One region of the Bacillus sp. ABA4_010 genome, then DNA from elsewhere that is predicted to be linked to it. Evidence: riboswitches for the same ligand, from Rfam matches in the RefSeq annotation. Region 1 holds a riboswitch; each other region holds the start of a gene.

The links. Region 1 has a riboswitch for S-adenosylmethionine ahead of ACXAEO_RS15125 (bifunctional homocysteine S-methyltransferase/methylenetetrahydrofolate reductase). Riboswitches for the same ligand answer to the same signal wherever they lie in the genome.
Region 2: it holds a riboswitch for S-adenosylmethionine, as region 1 does, so the genes downstream of both, metK (methionine adenosyltransferase) here and ACXAEO_RS15125 (bifunctional homocysteine S-methyltransferase/methylenetetrahydrofolate reductase) in region 1, are expected to answer to the same signal.
Region 3: it holds a riboswitch for S-adenosylmethionine, as region 1 does, so the genes downstream of both, ACXAEO_RS21920 (YezD family protein) here and ACXAEO_RS15125 (bifunctional homocysteine S-methyltransferase/methylenetetrahydrofolate reductase) in region 1, are expected to answer to the same signal.

Annotation. Positions count from the first base shown of each region.
Region 1 covers NZ_JBSWUN010000003.1:2,802,488-2,810,158, reverse strand. The annotation lists gene ACXAEO_RS15135 (carbon starvation CstA family protein) at 1-360, opposite strand, end outside; gene metH (methionine synthase) at 677-4,117, opposite strand; gene ACXAEO_RS15125 (bifunctional homocysteine S-methyltransferase/methylenetetrahydrofolate reductase) at 4,095-5,951, opposite strand; SAM riboswitch class I at 6,053-6,163, opposite strand; gene ACXAEO_RS15120 (YkvI family membrane protein) at 6,326-7,357, shown strand.
Region 2 covers NZ_JBSWUN010000003.1:45,034-52,704, forward strand. The annotation lists gene ACXAEO_RS01455 (ABC transporter ATP-binding protein) at 1-334, opposite strand, end outside; gene ACXAEO_RS01460 (ABC transporter substrate-binding protein) at 348-1,349, opposite strand; gene ACXAEO_RS01465 (alpha/beta hydrolase family protein) at 1,545-2,327, shown strand; gene ACXAEO_RS01470 (DUF2584 domain-containing protein) at 2,487-2,729, shown strand; gene pckA (phosphoenolpyruvate carboxykinase (ATP)) at 2,803-4,389, opposite strand; SAM riboswitch class I at 4,651-4,774, shown strand; gene metK (methionine adenosyltransferase) at 4,920-6,119, shown strand; gene ACXAEO_RS01485 (glycosyltransferase family 4 protein) at 6,173-7,318, opposite strand; gene ACXAEO_RS01490 (phosphatase PAP2 family protein) at 7,374-7,671, opposite strand, start outside.
Region 3 covers NZ_JBSWUN010000004.1:470,137-477,807, reverse strand. The annotation lists gene ACXAEO_RS21940 (nitrite/sulfite reductase) at 1-526, opposite strand, end outside; gene cysC (adenylyl-sulfate kinase) at 542-1,141, opposite strand; gene sat (sulfate adenylyltransferase) at 1,157-2,305, opposite strand; gene ACXAEO_RS21925 (phosphoadenylyl-sulfate reductase) at 2,362-3,075, opposite strand; gene ACXAEO_RS21920 (YezD family protein) at 3,179-3,322, opposite strand; SAM riboswitch class I at 3,418-3,527, opposite strand; gene cdaS (sporulation-specific diadenylate cyclase CdaS) at 4,007-4,636, shown strand; gene ACXAEO_RS21910 (alanine/glycine:cation symporter family protein) at 4,868-6,304, shown strand; gene ACXAEO_RS21905 (potassium channel family protein) at 6,414-7,175, shown strand; gene ACXAEO_RS21900 (YugN-like family protein) at 7,287-7,671, opposite strand, start outside.

The DNA of each region.
Region 1 (7,671 bases):
TCCTAAATAACGTCCGACAAGGGACGGATATTGTTCCCCTTGATGGCGAAGTGACATCATTCCGGAGAAATAGTCATGAACAGCTCCTGCGAAGATGGAACCGAACACAATCCAGATAAAAGCGACAGGGCCATACAACGCTCCCATAATTGCTCCGAAAATAGGGCCTAATCCAGCGATGTTGAGCAATTGGATGAGCCAGCCTTTCCACCATTTCATTGGGACGTAATCAAGTCCGTCATTTTTTGTATAGGCAGGTGTTTCGGTGTTGGGATTTATGCCGAAAATTCGCTCAACCACCCGTCCGTAAAACATATAGCCTAAGATTAAAAGAGCGATTGATGCGAGAAAAGTAAGCATGTTTGAAGCCTCCTTCTAAACCTTTAATTTAAATCTTCTGAAAAGATATACATATCCTAGCAAAAGGAGACAAAAATCGCAATATATTTTCTGAAAAAAATAAAATTTCTAACAATTAGCAAACGCTTACATATTGTACCTACATTTACATGGATAAAAAGTTGATCCAAATGATGAGAATATCTTGTTAATATAACGAAAATTGTTTGGAAAATAGAAGAAGTGCAAGTGGTTTCCTTGAAGTGGAGGAAGATGATTTGATTAAGGAGAAAACGATAAGAAAGGATAAGCGGCAAAGAGCACCGCTTATCCTTTCTTATAAGACATTAAAATATCGTGCTTCCGGATGAGCAAAGACGATAGCGGAAACGGAGGCTTCAGGTTCCATCATGAAACCATCTGTCAGTTGAATGCCGATATCTTCTGGTTGAAGAAGGTTAAATAGTTTTTCCTGATCTTCAAGATTTGGACATGCTGGATAGCCGAATGAGTAGCGTTGACCTTGATATTTAGCTGTTAGGCGCTGTTCCATCGTGAAGTCAGGGGAATCCGGGAATCCCCATTGATCGCGAATTTGTTGATGAACACGTTCCGCCAATGCTTCCGCTGTTTCCAAAGCAAGTGCTTGAAGAGCATGACTTTTTAGGAAATCACCGCTTTCTTTCATTTGTTTTGCTAACTCGCGAATTCCTTTCCCGGCTGTTACAGCAAATAGACAGACATAATCCATTTGTTTGGAATCGACCGGTTTTAAATAATCAGACAAGCATAAGAAGGGAGCTTTTGCCTGCCGTGGAAAATGAAAAGTTTCAATAATATTACCAGGTTGCTTCGGGTCGTAGATGAGTACGTCATTGCCATTTGATTGTGCAGGGAAGAATTGATACACAGCAGAAGGCTGAATTAAATTCTCCTTTTTTGATCGCTGTAGAAGTTCGTCCACTACTTCTTTTATTTTTAACGTTTTCTCATCTTTTTCTTTCAATAAGCGCGAAATTTTCCCCTTAATCCCTAGATGGTGACCTAGGAGCATTTGCCAGTTAATATATGGCTCAATATGTGCCACGTTGTATTGGCGGATAAGATGGCGTTTCGTATCAATAGGAACAAATACAGGTGCTGTTGTCGATACGGCAGAACGAGTTAAGGTTGCGACCGCTGGTTCGTTCGATATCGTTTCTGTCAGCAGGGGAGAAGCTTGTTGTTTTTCTTTTAGTTCCGCCAATAATTGTCCGCTCGCATGTTTATCTTGAAGGCGGTTTGCGAGAGCTAATCCATCCATAGCATCTTTCGCATAAAGGACTGGTCCTTCGTATTCCGCTGCAATTTTATTATCTGTAAACTTTCGTGATAAGGCGGCACCTCCGACTAAAATCGGAACATCAATGGCGGCTTGTTTCATATCTTGTGCAGTTAAGACCATTTGTTGAGCCGATTTGACAAGAAGTCCTGACAAGCCGACAATATCTGGTTTTTCTTGGCGGATGGCCGCAATTAGTTCCTGTGGTGCGACTTTAATCCCTAAATCAATCACTTTAAAGCCATTATTGCTTAGGATGATGTCCACTAAATTTTTTCCAATATCGTGAACATCGCCTTTGACGGTAGCGAGGAGAACTTTTCCTTTCCCGCTATCGTCTTTCTTTTCCATATACGGTTCCAAAAAGGCAACAGATGCTTTCATTACTTCTGCACTTTGTAATACTTCAGCAACAATAAGTTGATTGTCGTTAAATAACTTCCCGACTTCCGCCATGCCTGCCATAAGCGGTCCATTAATAATGTCGAGCGGACTTTCATATTTGGCGAGCGCTTTTTCTAAGTCAGGAAGTAAGCCTTCCTTCGTTCCTTCTACAATATAAGTAGCAAGTCGTTCTTCCAATGTTAAATGACTTATTTGAACGTTCACGGTTTTCTTCTTGTCGCGATAAAAGTCGGTGAACGTAGCAAGTGTTTGATCATTTGTACGGAAAAGAAGATCATCAGCCAGTCGAATTTCTTCGTCTGGAATGGAAGCATAGCGCTCTAGCTTTTCCGTGTTGACAATCGCATAGTCCAATCCTGCTTGTGTACAGTGATAGAGATAAACAGCATTCAACACTTCCCGTCCAACAGGAGGAAGACCGAATGATACATTGCTCACGCCAAGAATCGTCAAACATTCAGGAAGCGCTTCTTTAATGAGCGCAATTCCTTTAATGGTTGCTTCGGCTGAACCGATATATTGTTCGTCTCCTGTACCGACAGGGAAGACAAGTGGATCAAAAATGATGTCTTTCGGATTGAGTCCGTATTTATGAACGAGCAAATCATGGGAACGCTGAGCGATTTCCAATTTTCGTTCTGCAGTAACCGCCATACCTTGCTCATCAATCGTTCCGACAACAACTGCCCCGCCAAATTTTTTGACAAGCGGTACAATCGCTTCGAATCGTTCTTCACCATCTTCTAGATTAATTGAGTTAATGATCGCTTTTCCTTGAGAGTAGGTGAGGGCACGCTCAATAACCGCTTCATCTGTCGAATCGATGACGAGTGGAACTTTAATTTTTTTTACGACTTCTTTAATGAACTGTTCCATATCCTCAAGTTCATCACGATCTGGGTCGGCCAAACAAATGTCAATAACATGGGCTCCGCTTTTTACTTGAGCACGGGCGACTTCTGCGGCTTCTTCTATTTTGTTTTCGGCAATGAGACGTTTAAATTTACGGGAGCCGATGACGTTCGTACGCTCACCAACAAACAGCGGACGCATGGACTCCTCATAAATGAGTGGCTCAATGCCTGATACAGCATGCGGATGCGTATCTTCGGGAATTTCCCTTGGTTTTAAATGTTTGACGGCCTCGACGAGTGCAGCAATATGGGCCGGCGTCGTACCGCAGCATCCACCGACAATGTTTAGCCAACCTTTTTCAGCGAAGCCGGCAATTTTTTTGGCTAATAATTCTGGTGACTCATGATAGTTTCCTTCTTCATCGGGTAGCCCTGCATTTGGATAACAACTGACAGCGGCTGATGATAAGGCCGATAATGAGCGGATATGGTCTGTCATGAATTCCGGTCCTGTTGCGCAGTTTAAACCAACAGAGAGCGGCTGCATATGTTCGAGCGAAAGATAAAAAGCTTCGATATCCTGCCCTGCGAGAGTTGTTCCCATTGGCTCGATGGTGCCGGAAATCATAATTGGCAACTGCCGCTTTGCATTTTCAAAGGCGTTGGAAATACCTAAAAAGGCGGCTTTCACGTTTAGCATATCTTGACATGTTTCTACTAATAAAAGATCGGCTCCCCCGTCTATTAATCCACGCGTTTGCTCTTCATATGAATCGACAAGCTCTTGAAAGGTAATACCGCCAGTAACGGACAACGTTTTCGTTGTAGGTCCCATAGATCCAGCTACATAACGAGGTTGTTCCGGTGTGGAATACTTTTCGCATGCTTCTTTAGCCAGTCGCGCCGATTGAACGTTCAATTCATAGGCAAGGTGGCTCAAATCGTATTCATCGAGTACAACCGAGGTAGCACCAAACGTATTGGTTTCTACGATGTCGGCCCCTGCTTTCAAATATTCTTCATGAATGGAGCGAATCACATGTGGCGCGGTGAGCGATAAATATTCATTGCAGCCCTCATACAGTTCTCCACCGAAGTCTTCATCGGTTAAATTAGCTGCTTGAATCATCGTGCCCATTGCACCGTCAAGGACGAGAATTCTTTCTTTTAATTGATTATGAATGGAGGATAGGGACATGATGATCTTCCTTTCTGATACGTTCTTTATCGTAAATGTATTTTGTTAATTCTACGGTCATTTCATAACGCATAAACGGTGTAATTAAGTAAATGCCGTTAAATAAGTCATAAGCGGCATCGATGAGATGTTTGGCAATAGCGATGCCTTCTTCTGTTCCTTTTGTCCGGTCGTTTTCTGTTGCATTCATACGGGCCAAAATGTCTTCTGATAGCTTAATACCAGGCACTTCATGATGAAGGAAGCGCGCGTTTCTCGCACTGGTCAGCGGCATGATACCAATGTAAACAGGAGCCTGCAAATGTTGGGTCGCTTCATGAATGCTTTCAATTTGTTCAACGGAATAAACAGGCTGGGAGATAAAGTAATGAGCTCCGCACGCTATTTTTTTCTCAAGGCGCAGCACGGCTTTATCGAGATGCCTTACATTGGGATTGAATGCTCCGGCAATTGAAAAATTTGTTTTTTGACCGAGTGGTTTTCCTGAATAAGATAAACCTTCATTAAATTGGGCAATAAGACTAATTAAATCAAACGAAGATAAATCATAGACAGACGTTGCTCCTGGGAAATCACCGATTTTAGATGGATCTCCCGTGACAGCAAGAATTTGGTTAATGCCGAGCGTGTGAAGTCCCATCAAATGTGACTGCAAACCAATCAAATTTCGGTCACGGCACGTGATGTGAACAAGCGGTTTTGCAGCTGTTTGATGCTGTAAGAGAGAAGCCATGGCCAAGTTGCTAATTCTTGGCGAGGCGAGTGAGTTATCAGCAAGTGTCACGGCATCTACTCCGACGTCGTGCAATGCCTTCGCTCCAGCCATGAATGTTTCGATACCAAATTGCTTTGGCGGGTCCAGCTCTACAATGACCGAGCGACGCTCTTTCACGAGTTCATGAATGTGAGGAGCAGCATCGGTGTCGGATTCTTGGATAGAAATCACTGGTCGTTGTTTAATTTGTTTAACTGTAACGGGCGATTGCCCCTTTAAAGCCGTTGACACAGCTTCAATATGAGCGGGGGTGGTGCCGCAGCATCCACCAATGAGCCGTACGCCCTGCTCTCTAAAAGAAAGGGCCGTTTCTCGGAAGTATTGACTGTCTGTTTCATAGACAAGTCGTCCATCTCTATAATCAGGCAAGCTGGCATTCGGGTAAGCGGATAAAAAAGCACGCGTTGGAAGTGGGACTTCTTCCAACGATTCAATCATATGATAAGGGCCAAGTCGGCAGTTAAGACCGACAATATCGGCGCCGAGTGATTCAAGTTGATGTAATGCATCACCAAGGGGGGTTCCGTCCTGTAACACCCCTTTTTCGTGAAGAGAAACGTGGGCGATAATTGGTTTATCGGTTTCGTTGCGGGCAATGGACAAGACGGTTTGCAACTCTTCCAGGTCATAATAAGTTTCTAGTAAAATACTGTCTACCTCTTCATGAAGAAGCCAAAACAACTGTTCACGGAAATTGCGTTTAATCTCTTCGATGGTAATCGTCGACTTCGTTAATGCTCGCACTCCGCCAATAGTACCTGCAATATACGCGTTATTTTTGGCGGCTTGTTTCGCAATACGGGCTGCGGCGACATTCAAAGTTTTGACGTCATCTTCAAGACCGTAGCGTGCCAGTTTGTGATAATTGGCTCCGTACGTATTAGTTTGAATAATGTTTGCTCCTGCTTTTAAATAAGCCTCATGAACACGGAGAACTTCTTCGTGTTTCGTTACGTTTAGCTGTTCGAAACAACTATCGACGCCGTGGGCGTACAGAAGAGTTCCCATCGCTCCGTCCCCAATTAAAATCGTTGACTGTAAATCTTTCAATAATCCCATGCTTATTCCTCCTCATACTCATTCTTTTCGGAAGGGGGCAAGTCATGATTATACAAAAAAGGCCTTCCCGTTAAGAAGAAGACCTTTTAATCAAAACCCTCTTCTTATCTGCCAAGCATAAATGTCTGCTTCGCTGGATTTAGCACCTTGTCACGTCATGACTGGTTGCTGAGGCTTCAAAGGGCCAGTCCCTCCACCTCTCTGGATAAGAATGATGTATAAAATTTGAAATGATAATATTTAACTTATCTGATTTTTAACAATTATACAACAAATATTTTTTTATTTGTAGAAATAATTTCAACAGAAACAGCTCGTCTTTTTTCGAAAACGCGTCATATAGTGTAGTATCAGCAGTTAAGAAGGGTGAGAGTATGAATAAAGAATGGAAACTCGTATTGCAAGTGGCTGCCACCTACATCGGTACAGTTGTCGGAGCTGGTTTTGCCACTGGGAAAGAAATCGTCCAATTTTTTACCCAATATGGTACATACGGTTTAATTGGAATTATGGTGAGTGGCTTATGTTTTATATGGCTTGGTTCAAAGATGATGGCCATGGCGCATGAAATTGGGGCCGAATCGTATCAGCAGCTTAATGATTATTTGTTTGGAAAGATGATTGGGAAAGTGGTCAACGTATTGACGATCGTCACTTTGTTCGGCATCACGTCCGTTATGCTAGCAAGTACAGGGTCCATTGTAAAAGAACAGCTTGGATGGTGGCCGCAAATTGGTATGGTCATCACCATCATCTTGGCATATGTTTCGATCGTGAAGGGCATTGAGGGGATTATGATTGTTAATTCACTTGTTGTCCCAATGATGCTCACATTTTCCATCATTATCATTGTTCCGTATATTAATCACTTTTCCTTTCTTCAAGCATCATCTCTTCCGTTATTAACCGATAGAGGGAATTGGATGTTGAGCCCTTTTTTATATGTAGCCTTTAACTTAGCGATGGCTCAAGCTGTGTTAGTGCCTCTCGGGTTTGAAATTAAAAATCGTCGCATTATTAAAAGAGGCGCAGTTCTTGGGGGAGTTGGCTTGACCTTCATGATGATAGCTGCCCATCTAGCTTTATCCAATTTGCCTTATACGTTCAAATTAGATATTCCAATGAGTGAAATTATTAAAAATGTAGGGTTGTGGGTTAATTGGTTGTTTTTAATTGTCATTTACGGTGAAATTTTTACGACTCTTATCGGCAATGTATTTGGAGTAGCGAGACAACTTCAAACAATTATTCCAATCCGTGAGAGTACGTGGATTATGATTATTTTAGGGCTTTGCTTTATTGTTGCTCAGATTGGATATGGATCATTGCTGACAGCGCTATATCCACTTTTCGGTTATATAGGATTAGTCTTTATTTTCATGCTTTCGTTGAAAAAAGTAAGATAATTCCTAGTGATGTGCTAACGATGTGAAACAAAGAAGAGAGGGGTGCCTGAAAAGAACTAATTTTTCAGGCACCTCTTTCTATAAATAATAATAGCCGCCTCTTGAGAAGGTAGAGGATATTCTTTGTCTGTTCATTTTAATGAGTTGTTATTGTTTTATTTTATTGGCCATCTCAATTGCTCGATTTGTTTGGGTTGCTGCTTCATCAAGCACTTCCTGTGGGTTCCCACCTTGGTACAGCTTTTCAAGCGCTGTTACGATATGTTGGCGTGACTAGGGAAAAAACAGATAGGAAAAGGTGAAGGATAAGGATG
Region 2 (7,671 bases), 2.8 Mb from region 1:
CTTTTTCTTTCGACCATTCTTTTCTCATTTTTAAACCGATAATCACGTTTTCTTTAATCGTCTTCCATGGAAATAAGTAGTCTTGCTGCAGCATATAGCCGATTCTTGGCTTCATGCGATGAATGTTTTGTCCGTCCAGCGTGACAGTGCCTTTTGTTGGTGTGATGAGCCCGGCAATAATCGAGAGCAATGTCGTTTTTCCGCAGCCGCTTGGACCGAGAAACGAAATAAATTCTCCCTCTTCAATTGTTAAGCTAATGTCCTCTAAGGCAGTAGTCGCGGATTTTTTTGTAAAATACGTATGATTCACCCGATGAATCCGCAATGTTGCCATGTTTTCCTCCTCCTTATTCACCCATTACTTTTTCGGCAATCGCTGTGTTGACGAGTGTGTCATGAGTGACTTCTTTTGGCAGCTCCCCAGCTTCATTCATAATGTTTTGAAGGTTGTTCCATTCGTTCTCATCTAAAATGGGATTTATGGCATAGGAGCCTTGTGCTTTGTAGCGGTTAATGACGGTTTCTATAATGTCCATCGGTGTATCTTGAAATTGACTTTGAATCGATTGAGCGATTTCTGCTGCGCTGTGGGAATCGACCCATTGCTGAGCTTTATAAATAGCTCGCGTAAATTTCTCTGCAGCTTCTGGGTTCTCTTTCAAAAAGCTTTGCTTAGACATGAACGTAGTATAAGGGATATGACCAGATTCCTCTCCGAATGAAGCGACGATGTGACCTTTTCCTTCTTTTTCAAAAATACTAGCGGTCGGTTCGAATAACTGTACATAATCGCCTGTTCCAGAGGCAAAGGCATTAGCAATATTAGCAAAATCGACGTTTTGGATGAGTGTTAAATCTTGTTGCGGATTAATGCCGTGTTTTTTTAGGACAAATTCCCCTGCCATTTGCGGCATCCCGCCTTTTCGCTGACCGAGAAAAGTTGTACCTTTTAGCTGATTCCACGTAAAGTTGTCAACTTGAGTACGTGATACTAAAAACGTTCCATCTGTTTGGGTCAGTTGCGCAAAATTGATAATGGGGTCATTGGCACCTTGGGCATAAACGTAAATGGATGTTTCAGAGCCGACTAAGGCGACATCAATTCCGTCTGATAGTAAAGCGGTCATGGTCTTATCACCGCCCCATGTTGTTTTTAAATCAACTTGTAGTCCTTCCTCTTCAAAAAAACCTTCTGAAATGGCGATATATTGCGGAGCGTAAAATAAGGACCTCGTGACCTCACCGATACGGATGGTTTGAACGGTCTCTTTTTTACCACATGCGGCAAGGGGAAAGAGAAGTGTAAAGATAATGAAAGCTGACAGTAGCCATTTTCCTTTTCTTTTCATGTAGAACGTGCCTCCTTTATGTGTGTTGCCTACAAATAAAATATGAAACGGAGAAAACTTATGTGAATGCCCAAAACAAAAAATTAATCAAGCAATTGATCAGTCATATTGGTTGTTTGAAAAGGGACCGAAAGCGGATAATAAAGGAGAAAGAACTATGCACACGCTGCAGTCATAAGTAAGGGAGAACAAACGATGAAAAATGAATTAATGATACATAAACAGCGCTTTCCATCACCCAATCCAAATATTGAGTTACATATTGTCACCTACATGTGCGATGGTTTGAAAATTAAAGGGCTATTAGCAGAACCAAAGGGAAATGGGTGTTATGACGGCTTTTTGTACTTGCGTGGAGGAATTAAAAATGTCGGAATGGTTCGGGTCGGCAGAATCGTTCAGTTTGCTTCGGAAGGATTTGTCGTCATGGCTCCTTTTTATCGGGGAAATCAAGGGGGAGAAGGGAATGAAGACTTTGCTGGTGAGGATCGGCAAGATGCTATTGCGGCTTTAGAAGTACTTCGCCAGCATCCGAAAGTGGAGAAAGAAAGAATTCATGTTTTTGGGTTTTCGCGTGGTGGAGTGATGGCTCTTTTTACAGCAATTTTAACTCCTTTTATCCGTTCACTTGTCTTATGGGGAGGAGTAACGGATATGGCATTAACATACGAAGAACGAAAAGATTTACGCCGTATGATGAAACGAGTAATTGGCGGAACCCCGCAAAAGTATCCGGAACGATATAAATGGCGAACGCCTTTATATGAATTGGACAAGGTGAAAGCGCCTGTGTTGCTTATTCATGGAAAAAAGGATGACAATGTATCAGTAGAGCATGCCTATAAAGCCGAGAAAGAATTAAAGGCGTTAGGGAAAGAAGTGACCACATGGTATTTTGATGAGTTTACTCACTATTTTCCGCCGGCTACAAACCGAGAAGTGGTCAGAAAGCTTACGGAATGGATGAAACATCATTGATGGACTAGTAGTTTACCTAAATATATATCATGGCTGCCAATATCCATGGTACACTATGTACAAATCACTAAATCTCTTCCTCACTGCTCTGAAGCAAAGAAGGAAGAAGTTTATCTGCGATAAATAATATATACGTAAGGAAGGAATGAACGAAAATAAATGGGTATGCCGCTTGAATTAAACACGATGATTGTAACAAAAGGGAAAGAAAAACGTGTCGAGGAAAATGTATTTGTACTGGAGAAGGAAGGGTACCGTCTTTACCCGCTTGATGTACCTATTGAAGTTCGTAAAACAAAAAAAGGTGAATGTGCAGGTACGGCAATTATCCGAAAAGTGGAGCTCACTAACGAGCAAACGACTATTTATTACGAATTGATTTCATTGAATTCCATTAACTAACGAAGAAGCCCCAATCATGAAGGTTCAGTGAATGACCGACTTTCATGATTGGGGCTTTGTGCTAAACGACGTGTTACACTAATGGGCCGCCGAGATTTTTAATGTCGTCTGAGATAGTAGTGAACTTACGGAAATTCTCTTTAAATTGGTACGCAAGCTCTTTTGCTTTTTGTTCAAATTCTTCCTGGTTATCCCACGTTCTAGATGGCTGAAGCACTTCATCAGGAACTCCTGGTACATGTGCGGGGATGGCTAGACCAAAGATAGGGTCTTGAATGGTTTCCACATTCGTTAAATCGCCCTCTAAGGCTGCTTGAACCATAGCTCGTGTATAAGCTAATTTCATCCGTTGTCCTACTCCATAGCCTCCACCGGTCCATCCCGTATTGACAAGGTATACGTTTACATCGTGTTCGTCGATTTTCTCTCCGAGCATTTCTGCATATGTTGTAGCAGGAAGTGGAAGGAATGGAGATCCAAAGCATGTAGAGAATGTAGCTTGCGGTGAAGTGACTCCACGCTCAGTACCAGCAAGCTTGCTGGTGTATCCGCTTAAAAAGTGATACATCGCTTGTTCTTTTGTTAGCTTACTGATCGGAGGAAGAACCCCAAACGCATCTGCTGTTAAAAAGACGATGGTAGTCGGATGACCTGCGACACTTGGGTCGACAATGTTATGCATAGCTTGCAGCGGGTAGGCTGCACGTGTATTTTCAGTTAACGAGTTATCATTATAATCCGGAAGGCGGGAAGCATCATCGAGAACGACGTTTTCTAATACCGCGCCAAAGCGGATGGCGTTATAAATTTGTGGTTCTTTTTCCTTGGATAAATTGATGCATTTCGCATAGCAACCGCCTTCAATATTGAACACGCCAGCGTTAGACCATCCGTGCTCATCATCGCCAATTAAGCGGCGATTCGTATCTGCTGAAAGCGTTGTTTTTCCTGTTCCTGAAAGCCCAAAAAACAAAGCAACATCGCCTTCTTGACCAACATTGGCAGAACAATGCATAGACAAGACGTTCTTTTCAGGTAGTAGATAGTTCATTACAGAGAAGATGGATTTCTTCATTTCTCCAGCGTATTCAGTTCCACCAATTAATACTACTTTACGCTCAAAAGAAATAATGATGAATGTTTCAGAGTGCGTACCGTCTACAGCAGGATCAGCTTTAAAATTAGGAGCAGAAATCACTGTAAAGGCTGCTTCATGCGTCTCCATTTCTTGATTTGTCGGACGGATGAATAATTGGTGGGCAAACAAGTTGTGCCAAGCATATTCGTTAATGACACGAATCGGTAAACGTTGTTTTAAGTCCGCACCGGCAAAACCATTGAATAAAAAGAGTTCTCCCTGTTCTTTTAAGTATGTTAATACCTTTTTATATAGGGCATCAAATTTGTCAGCGGCAAAAGGTTGATTGACTTTTCCCCAATCAATTTTATCCTTAGTTGATGTTTCTTCTACAATAAACTTATCTTCTGGAGAGCGTCCGGTATATTTCCCGGTTTCCGCACGAACTGCACCTGAAGCTGTCAATTGTCCTTCTCCACGAGATAGCACCTTTTCCACCAGTTGAGGGACTGATAGATTATGATGAACGGTCGGTAATTGAAGAAGTTCATTTAATTCATTTGAAACATCCACTATACTCATATTGAATACCATCCTTTTATTTTAAAGTTTATTTTATATACGATTAGTAAACTCATAAAATAGTATAACACATTTATAACAATAGTCTATACTATTTAGAGATAAATGTTCGTATGTAATACAAAAATGGACAAAATAGAGTTGATTGACGAAGAACACAATAACAGAAGAAAAAATATATGTTGTGCGTTCTTTTTTTATTGGATAAATTGTTGACATGTTTCGACGTTTTACGGTATGATATGTCCTTGAACGGATACTCTCTTATCCCGAGCTGGTGGAGGGACAGGCCCTATGAAACCCAGCAACCATCGCCATGTATTATCATAAAAAGGCGATAAGGTGCTAACCTGACGCAAGGCTTCTTGCCCTTGATCGATAAGAGTGAAAGGCGCTAGTGAACGTACAAACCTTTCCTCATATATAGGGAAGGTTTTTTATATTTTTTCAATAAAATGAACTAGTTTTATGAATAATAAGGGAATGAGTACCGTATCTTTGTTGTTTTCATTTAAAAGGAGGAAATACTGATGTCAACAAAACGTCGTTTATTTACATCTGAGTCAGTAACAGAAGGCCATCCGGATAAGATTTGTGACCAAATCTCCGACTCCATTCTTGATGCGATTTTAGCGAAAGACGCTAATGCGCGTGTTGCTTGCGAAACATCCGTTACAACGGGTTTAGTATTAGTGAGTGGTGAAATCACAACTTCTACATATGTAGACATTCCGAAAATCGTTCGTGAAACAATTCGCGAAATTGGTTATACTCGTGCAAAATATGGTTTTGATGCTGAAACTTGTGCAGTTTTAACGTCAATCGATGAGCAATCAGCGGATATCGCGATGGGTGTTGACCAAGCGTTAGAAGCTCGTGAAGGTCAAATGACAGAAGAGGAAATCGAAGCAATCGGAGCAGGGGACCAAGGATTAATGTTTGGTTATGCTTGTAACGAAACGAAAGAATTAATGCCTCTTCCAATCTCATTGGCACATAAGCTTGCACGCCGTTTAACAGAAGTGCGCAAAGAAGAAATTTTACCATACCTTCGTCCAGATGGTAAAACGCAAGTAACAGTAGAATATGATGAAAACGGACAACCGGTACGCATTGATACAATCGTAATTTCTACACAACATCACCCAGAAATTACATTGGAGCAAATTCAACGTAACCTTAAAGAGCATGTCATCAACCCAGTTGTTCCAGCTGAGTTAATTGACGAAGAAACAAAATACTTCATCAACCCGACAGGCCGTTTCGTAATTGGTGGTCCTCAAGGTGATGCAGGTCTAACAGGTCGTAAAATCATCGTTGACACTTACGGTGGATATGCACGTCACGGTGGTGGAGCATTCTCTGGTAAGGATGCGACAAAAGTAGACCGTTCTGCGGCATATGCGGCACGTTACGTGGCTAAAAACATCGTAGCAGCAGGATTAGCGGACAAATGTGAAGTTCAGCTTGCATACGCAATTGGTGTAGCAAAACCTGTTTCTATCGCTGTTGATACGTTCGGAACTGGTACAGTTTCTGAAGAGGTATTAGTAGAATTAGTTCGTGAAAACTTTGACTTACGTCCAGCAGGAATCATTAAAATGCTTGATTTACGTCGCCCGATTTACAAGCAAACAGCTGCTTATGGTCACTTCGGCCGCAACGATTTGGACCTTCCATGGGAGCGTACAGACAAAGCAGAAGCATTAAAAACACAAGCTACAAAATAATAAAAAAATCCGGTCTGCATAGACCGGATTTTTTTATTGGAAAAAGAAGCATGTTACGCTAGTTGGATGGAGTCTGCTGGCTGTGAAAGTGCTGCTTCATACTGGAGCAGCAAGCCATCAAAAATATTATCCCATGTTTGTGTAAGAGCATATTGTCTTGCTTGATGTCCAAGCTGTATGCGCTTATGGAGATTGTCGAGGCAAAACGTGATGTAATGAATAAACTGTGAAACGGATTCAGGGTCACATAAAAAACCTGTTCGATCGTGCTGAACAATATGTTTCACACCGCCAGCACTCGCACCTATAACAGGAGTCCCAGCGGCTAAAGATTCCAGTACGACGTTCCCGAACGTTTCAGTAGCCGATGGGAAAACAAATAAGTCGGAAGCGGCATACACTTTCGCTAGCTGTTCTTCCTGAAGAAAACCGGTAAAAGTCATATGTTCCAATGATTCTTTTTGCAGTTTTTCTTTGGAAGGGCCATCGCCAACGATGAGCCAGTGAGTCTGATGTTTAAGATGATCCGGTAAGGACTTAGCGATGTTCATTAATAGGTCAAGATTTTTCTCTGGAGCGAGCCGGCCTACATATGTCAAAATGTACGGACGCTTAATGTTGTATTTAATTCGGACGTCAAAACGATCATAGTGGGGGTGGAAGAGAGTCGCATCTACCCCTCTGGACCAAATGGAGACATTCGTAAAACCGTGCCGATGCAAATGTTCTTTAGTGGCTGGAGAAGGTACAAAAATATTTCGCAACGGACGGTGGAACCAATCCATGTATTTCCAAAGGAAAGGAGAGAGAAATTCCAACTCATAGTATTTTAAGTATTGATCAAAGTCGGTATGGTAAGAACCGACAATTGGAATATCCATCTTTTTTGCATAATGCAAGCCGCAAAGCCCGATGTTAAAAGGAGTAGCGACATGAATGATATCAGGTTGAAAAGCTTGCAAGTTTGCTTTCATTTTCAGCATATTAGGCAATGCTAAACGGCATTCCGGATATAAGAAAAAAGGTAAGCTCGTAAAGCGGTGAATGTGAGCAGAAAACAAATCATGGTTCGTTCCTTCTGGTGCAAATACACGAAAAGGGATATTTTTATTCTTTAAATAATCGGTAAAGCGTTTCAGTGTATTGGCAACACCATTGACATCAGGTGCAAAAGTATCGGTAAATAAAGCGATTTTCATTGTGCCCCCCCTATACTGTCAATTTGATTTAACGGATTAAAGGTTGGTGCAAGATTTAAAGAAAAATAAAGGATAAATACCCAGCAGAGGTCCCGAGAATCATTCCAACTAATACGTCTGTAGGATAATGAAGCCCAAGGTAAATCCTTGAGATTCCTACGCTGAATGCGAGCGGCAATAAAAAAACGGCTCCTGCGGGATAATAGCAGATAAATGGCATAAACACTGAAAATGCAGCCGTTGTATGTCCTGAAGGAAAAGAGTGATCCTGAAGCGGGTTATTTAATACTTTTGTTCCTGTTAATTGCAGATAAGGACGCTTGCGAGGATACACTTTTTTCATAATGGCTACA
Region 3 (7,671 bases), on a different contig from region 1:
TTGAGAAATCTTCGTTCATTTGAAAAAAGTCATACACTTCTTTCACAATTGGAGCGGTATCAAACAGTTCATCTGGATCAAGACCGGCTAACGGATTTCCAACGATTGTACGCGTGATGTCACCACATGCACCCGCGGATGATAAACCTACTCGTTCTAAACGGTTCAAAATATCAGGAATATTTTCAATTTGAAGCCAATGGAACTGAATCGCTTGGCGCGTTGTAATGTCATACACTCCTCTTCCATAATCTCTGGCAATTTCAGCTAATGCGACCACTTGCTCATTAGACAAAATACCTGAAGGAACGTTGACACGCATCATAAAATATCCGTCTTCTTTTGGACGCTGGAGATAAAGGCCTGCCCATTTGAATAAATCCCAATCTTCTTTCGGAATGGAATCAAATCCATGTTCCGCATAGTAAGGGATATCATCAAAAATCTTCAATCCATCTTTTTCTAACTTCTTTTTTTCTGTTGCGTTCACATTCGGATTATCCGCCCAATTCTTCACATAACTCATCCAATTACAACTCCTTTATATGAGGTTGTTTTCTTTTAAATATTCTAACACTTTCGCGACACATACTTCGATAGAATCTTTGCTTGTTTCTACTACAAGTTCAGGATTAACCGGTTCTTCATAAGGAGAATCAATGCCTGTAAACTGCTTAATTTCCCCGCTCCTTGCTTTTTTGTACAACCCTTTCGGATCTCTCCGTTCACATTCATCTAGCGGACATTTGACATACACTTCAATAAATTCCTTTTCCTCGACAATGTCACGGACTTGATTTCGATCTTCTTGAAAAGGAGAAATGAAAGCAGTCAGTACAACTTGGCCGCTATCGACAAACAATTTGGCTACCTCACCAATGCGGCGAATGTTTTCCTTGCGGTCTTCCTCGGAAAACCCAAGATTTTTATTGAGGCCGAAACGAATGTTATCGCCATCCAGTACGTAGTTTCGAATTTGGCGATCAAACAATGCTTTAGCAACTGCATTGGCAACAGTAGATTTGCCGGATCCAGATAAGCCGGTAAACCAAAGAATAAAGCTTTGATGACCATTTTGTTCTCTTCGTTCCTTTTTTGTAATGGCTGCATCATGCCACGTAATATTTGTTGCTTCTCCCATTTTATCCCTCTCCTTTTAAGAATGGATTGTTTTCTGCTGTAACCCTTTAATTAAAACTTCCACTACTTCTTTGCGGCTGAATGTACTTGGTGGAAGTTCACCCTTTCTCAATAACTCTCTTACTTTCGTACCAGAAAGAATCACATGGTCTTCCTTCGGATGCGGACACGTTTTCGTCGAAGCCATCCCTTCACATTTCACACAATAAAAGCTATGTTCAAAAAACAACAGCGTAATCCCTAACTCTTCACTCGTAAAGTTGTCAAAGATTTTTTGTGCATCGTATGTGCCGTAATAATTTCCAACACCGGCATGATCACGCCCAACAATAAAATGCGTGCAACCGAAGTTTTTACGAATCATCGCATGAAAAATGGCTTCTCGTGGCCCTGCATAGCGCATTGCTGCTGGGAATACCGCTAAGAATACACGATCTTGTGGGTAATAATGCTGCAATAGCACTTCATAGCTCTCCATCCGAATATCTGCGGGGATATCATCCGATTTCGTTTCTCCAACGAGCGGATTTAAAAATAATCCGTCAACAATTTCAAGCGCAGACTTCTGGATGTATTCATGAGCACGGTGAACCGGATTGCGGGTTTGGAAGCCAACAATAGTCTTCCATCCAAGCTCGGCAAACTGCTGACGCGTTTGAGCAGGATCTAAATGATAGGAAGCAAACCTTCCTTTATCTGTTCGTTTCACTAGTTTAATAGGACCAGCTAAATATACGTTTGGTCTTTCAAATAATTTTTGAACACCAGGATGAGCATCGTCTGTTGTCTGGTATACAAGCTGCGCTTCTCTTTCTTTATCCGGAGTAAAAATGCCTTCCAATTTTAAAACTCCGTACACGACACCATCTTTAACAAGCTTAATGTCATCTCCAATTTGCAAGGTTGCTGCTTTTTCTTCACTTACAGGAAGCGTAATCGGAATGCTCCATACAACTCCGTTTGCAAGGCGCATATTCTGTACAACTGATTGATAGTCTTCCTCCCCTAAGAAACCTGTAAGCGGACTGTACGCTCCAACTCCAATTAACTCCAAGTCACTTAAGGCAATAGCATCAAGCTCTACTTCCTGCTGAATAGATTCATAATTAAATGCAGAATCAAACAAATTAATAAGTTTCCCTCCATGAGGTGTACTGTAACTCATCATTATTCCTCCCTAACTCTTTTTAAACTCAATCTTCTCACAAGAGATCCTTTTGATTATGATCCGTGGAGCCCACACTCTGTTTTCTGATTTCCTGTCCATCTTCCTGAACGCAAATCATCCATATCATAAGCCGGCTTCGTACAAGGCTCACATCCGATGCTCGGATAGCCCTGATCGTGCAGACGATTATAAGGCAGTTCTTGTTTGTACACGTATCGCCATATTTCTTTCCATGTCCAATGAATAAGCGGACAAACTTTGATTTTTTCAAAACGAGTATCTCGGTTGATAAACTCCGTCTGACTTCTTGTCGCAGATTGTTCTCTTCTCAATCCAGAAATCCATGCTTCCGCTCCGCTTAATGCCTGCTCAAGCGGAATAATTTTCCGAATACGACAGCACTGGTTCGGATCTGTCTTCCACAACTCACCCCCGCGGAGCATTTCTTGCTGTTGTAAAGTCAGTTCCGGCTTTTTCATGACAATGTTTAATTTCGGAAATTTCTCTTTTACCGCTTCAATAACCTCGTACGTTTCCTTAAAATGCAAATCCGTATCGAGAAATACAATGGTGGCGTCTTCCTTTACTTTTGAAATTAAGTCGATTAACACAATCCCTTCAATTCCGAAACTACAGGCATAAACAATGGAATCTCCATAATGTTCGTACGCCCACCGCAAAACCGATAGCGCTCCTTTCGTGTCATCATCTGCAGAAAATTCAGGTAGCTGATTGTGCCACGTTTGGAAAGTTAGTGTTTCACTCAAATGATTCACTCCTATCTTTAACACTTTGTATTCCGATAAAAAAAGACGGTTTTAGCCCAATAAAGAACCAAAACCGCCTCTAGTTTCTCTAGTCAGCGCTTTACTAGCGTATTCTTACTTTCTCATTTTTTTCAAGTTGAACCACTTTGCCATCCTGAACAATTAATGTGACAGAGCCATACTTCATCGTTTCAAGCATCTGAACAACATTTTTCCAAACTTCGTTCAAATTTTCTTGCTGTACCATTCCAGTCCTCCTTCATTTCGTCTAATGGTTACTAGTTCATAAACCCAATAAAAAAGGCCTTCCATTTTCGAAAGACTGTTGAGGTAATCTATTTTACCTTATCTTCCAAAATGGTTTACATTTTGCTAGAATTAGCACCTTGCATTAATTCACGCAGGTTGCCGGGCTTCAAAGGGCTAGTTCCCTCCACCACTCTTGATAAGTTTGTTTTTTCAAATTTTAACATATTGCGGTAGATTGTCAACTGATATTTCAAAATATTCTATTCAAATTCATCCGCAAAGTTGACACAAATTCCATCGATTCTTATTATGACATATGATGTTCTAACCGAAAAAATGTCTTAAAAGTGATAAAAGCATAATAATTGCTACAATCGAACAAACCACCACTAACATTTTCTCCTGTTTCGTTGATCGATGCATCTTGCTCCCTCCATCCACTTATTAATTCACTCAAACATTACCTATATCATTTTTCTTCATCTACTTTCATGATAATCAGTGCTGTTGTTGCTTCCGCTTATGTATAAAGCTTATCGTTTCGTAAACATTACAAATAAAGGAAGCTTCCATCAGCAGGTAGTTTCCTCCATCCTCCGATTACATAAACAGAAAGACCACTGTTTCAACATTACTCTTCTCCGTTTATGTGCTTCGGTAAAAAGATTGGAGATAAAATGAGATGGATTTACATCACTTTTCTTTAAATTCTTCTATTAAAAATGAGATAAAACACAATTTAACAACGATTTTATCGGAAACCGACAAACTGATTCGTCATCTAGACCAAAACGAATATTGTATTTTATGCGATTTTGAATCGTTACACAAACAGTTCAGTAACATTCAATCAGTCGCTGCTTCTTACTACTTACAACAATACTTATCTCCTTTTACCGAAAATTATGCAGCCCTTTCGTTAGCAGCTCATCATTTATCCGAACGAAAACACGGGGGCTTGATGGTCATTGAACGCAAACAACCTGTTCACCATTTAATCCAAAAAGGAGTCGCACTTGGGGCGTCTTTGACAAGCCCTCTCCTTGAATCCATCTTTTATCCAGGAAATCCACTGCATGACGGTGCAGTATTAGTAAAAGGAGATATCATCGTATCCGCTGCCAACGTATTGCCGCTAGCCTCTTCAACAGCTGTCCAAAATAAAATGGGAACTCGACACCGGGCGGCCATTGGCATGTCTGAACAATCAGATGCGCTCGTATTAGTTGTTTCTGAGGAAAGCGGCCGCATCTCTTTCGCTTTAGAAGGTACACTATATCCCATTCATTCTACGAATAATATCCTTTTCTGAATAAGCCTTTACGGTATATACAGAATAAAACCGAACAACCCTTATTTTCCCATTAAAAATATACGTTATTACGTATTGCTATATTTTTTTGATATAAGTATAATACAGAAGGATGCATGTGAGAAAACCTAACATTCATCCTTCTGTATTTTTCTAAATATTCATCCAGTTCAAAAGAAGCAATACTTTTTATATTTACTTTTATGACTAACTTAAGAGGTGAATACACACATGTCATTGTTACAATCATTTGTAGGCATTATTAACGACTTATTATGGTCAAAAATTTTAATTGGTCTTCTTATCATTTTAGGTTTGTACTTCACATTCCGCACAAAGTTTGTTCAATTCCGTTTATTCGGAGAAATGGTTCGTTTGCTCGGAGAAGGAGCAACAGCTGATTCATCCCATAAAAAGAAAGGGATTACTTCATTCCAAGCTTTCTGTATTAGCACCGCATCTCGTGTAGGGACTGGAAACTTGGCAGGGGTAGCGACAGCAGTCGCCGTCGGTGGACCCGGGGCTGTCTTTTGGATGTGGCTCATCGCCCTATTAGGCTCTGCCACTGCATTTGTTGAAAGTACATTAGCTCAAATTTACAAAGTAAAAGATAAACAAGGGTTCCGCGGAGGACCTGCTTATTACATGGAAAAAGCACTTAACGCGAGATGGTTAGGAATTATCTTCGCGATTTTAATTACGTTCTGCTTTGGACTAGTATTCAACTCTGTACAATCCAATACCATTGCCGCTGCTATGAAAACTGCATTCAACATAGATCTTCAAGTGATGGGCATTATTCTTGCTGCGGCAACAGGAATTATTATTTTCCGTGGTATTAAAAGCATTGCCACAGTATCTCAAATCATTGTTCCCGTTATGGCTACACTTTACTTAGCTATTGCCCTTTTCGTTGTATTAACAAACTTAACGGAAGTTCCAGCAGTATTCACTTTAATCTTCAAAAGTGCTTTTGGCCTTGAACAAGCAGCAGGCGGTGGAATTGGCGCTGCCATGATGATGGGGATTAAACGTGGTTTGTTTTCAAACGAAGCAGGAATGGGAAGTGCGCCGAACGCTGCAGCGACAGCTACAGTCAGCCACCCTGCTAAACAAGGACTCATTCAATCTCTTGGTGTTTTTGTTGATACTTTACTCATTTGTAGTGCGACAGCATTTATCGTTATTCTTTCCGGCGATTACGGTTCCGGTCCACAAGGGATTGAGTTAACGCAAAACGCTTTAGCTGGGCATATTGGTTCTTGGGCCAATTCCTTTATTGCCATTGCTGTATTCCTATTTGCATTCAGCTCTATTATCGGGAATTATTATTATGGCGAGACAAATATTGAGTTCATCCATACAAACAAAGCCTTTTTATTCATTTATCGAGCAGCCGTTGTCGCTATGGTTTATTTCGGCTCTGTTGCAAGCTTTGGAATCGTTTGGGACATGGCTGACCTTACGATGGGACTCATGGCGATTGTCAACTTGATTGCTATCGTTCTACTAGGTAGATTTGCATTTGATACATTAAATGACTACGTGACTCAAAAGAAAGCGGGCAAAAATCCTGTCTTTTACGCAGATAGCATTGACGGTTTAAAAAATGTAGAAAGCTGGGACTACGCTCCAGCAAAAGGAAAATCTAATATTAAAAACGGATGAGGGGACTCCCCTTCATCTGTTTTTTTATTTCACTCGTAAACAGACCCTTTACTTATACCTTTAAGAAAACTTGGCAATAATAGTACAAGCTTTTCTGGAGGTATTTTTTATGATTGGTGAACACTTTTTGTTTGGTTTTTTCAGACGTTCCGTGCTATTTCGCTTAGCTCTCTTAATGGGATGTTTTATTGTTATTTTTGGCTTTTTTATTCATTTATTGGAACCCGAACAATTTTCTACTTTTTTCGAAGGTATTTGGTGGGCGATTGTTACGGTCACTACAGTGGGATACGGAGATTACGCACCTGAAACTTTAGGCGGAAGAGTTTTAGCCATTTTTTTAATTTTACTCGGAACTGGTTTTTTTACGACTTATTTTGTCACCCTGGCTACGATGGCCATTTCAAAAGAAAATGCGTATTTAGACGGCAGTTCGCCCTACTCGAAAAAAAAACATATCATTATCGTTGGCTGGAATGAAAGAGTGCGAACCATCCTTTCACACTACGCTAACGCACACATGACCGAAGACATTATCTTAATCGATGACAGTTTAACGGAAAAGCCGTTAATTTCTCCTCGCCTTTATTTTATTAAAGGAAATCCTACACACGTTTCTACTCTACAAAGAGCTAACATTTCAGCAGCGTCAAAAATTTTAATTACGGCGGACCAATTTAAAAACGAGGAGTATGCAGATATGCAAACCATTTTGACATTGGTGGCCATTAGAGGATTGAACACTTCCCTCTATACGATTGTTGAAATTCTCACATCTGAACAAAAAATTAATGCGAAAAATGCAGGTGCTGATGAAATTATTTGTACCAATGAATTAACAGGGGACAGAATGTATGAACAATTGTTTTAATGTAGCTCGCCCTTTGGAGCTGTATACTTTTCTATCCAAGTATATCCCCTGCTACCTTGAAGACATGCTGATAGAACGATTTCATACATTTCAGCGGAAAGATGAGACAAACTACTGGTTCGTCTCATCTTTCAAGAGTACTTCCTCCAATTCTTTGACAAGCGCTTTTCCAAGCGCAATATACTTTTCAGGAAAATCGGCATCCGAGTCTTGCGGTTCAGAAAACTGATCAAACGATGCAGTTAAATTCCCTACATGTACATCATCATCTAAACCAATTTGATATTTATGAGAAAGTAAAAATGGCTGACCAATTCTAACGGTGACCCCTGGAGAATCAAGCTGTCCATCGACCGCTTGAAAAGGCAGACGCAAAAACTGGTACCCGACCTCATCATCTATTTTATAATCAAATGAGCCATGATCGTAATCCCAGTTTCCTCCTATCACATACCCTAAAGGCTTCAACTGTTGCTCTAGATTAAATAATTTAAAT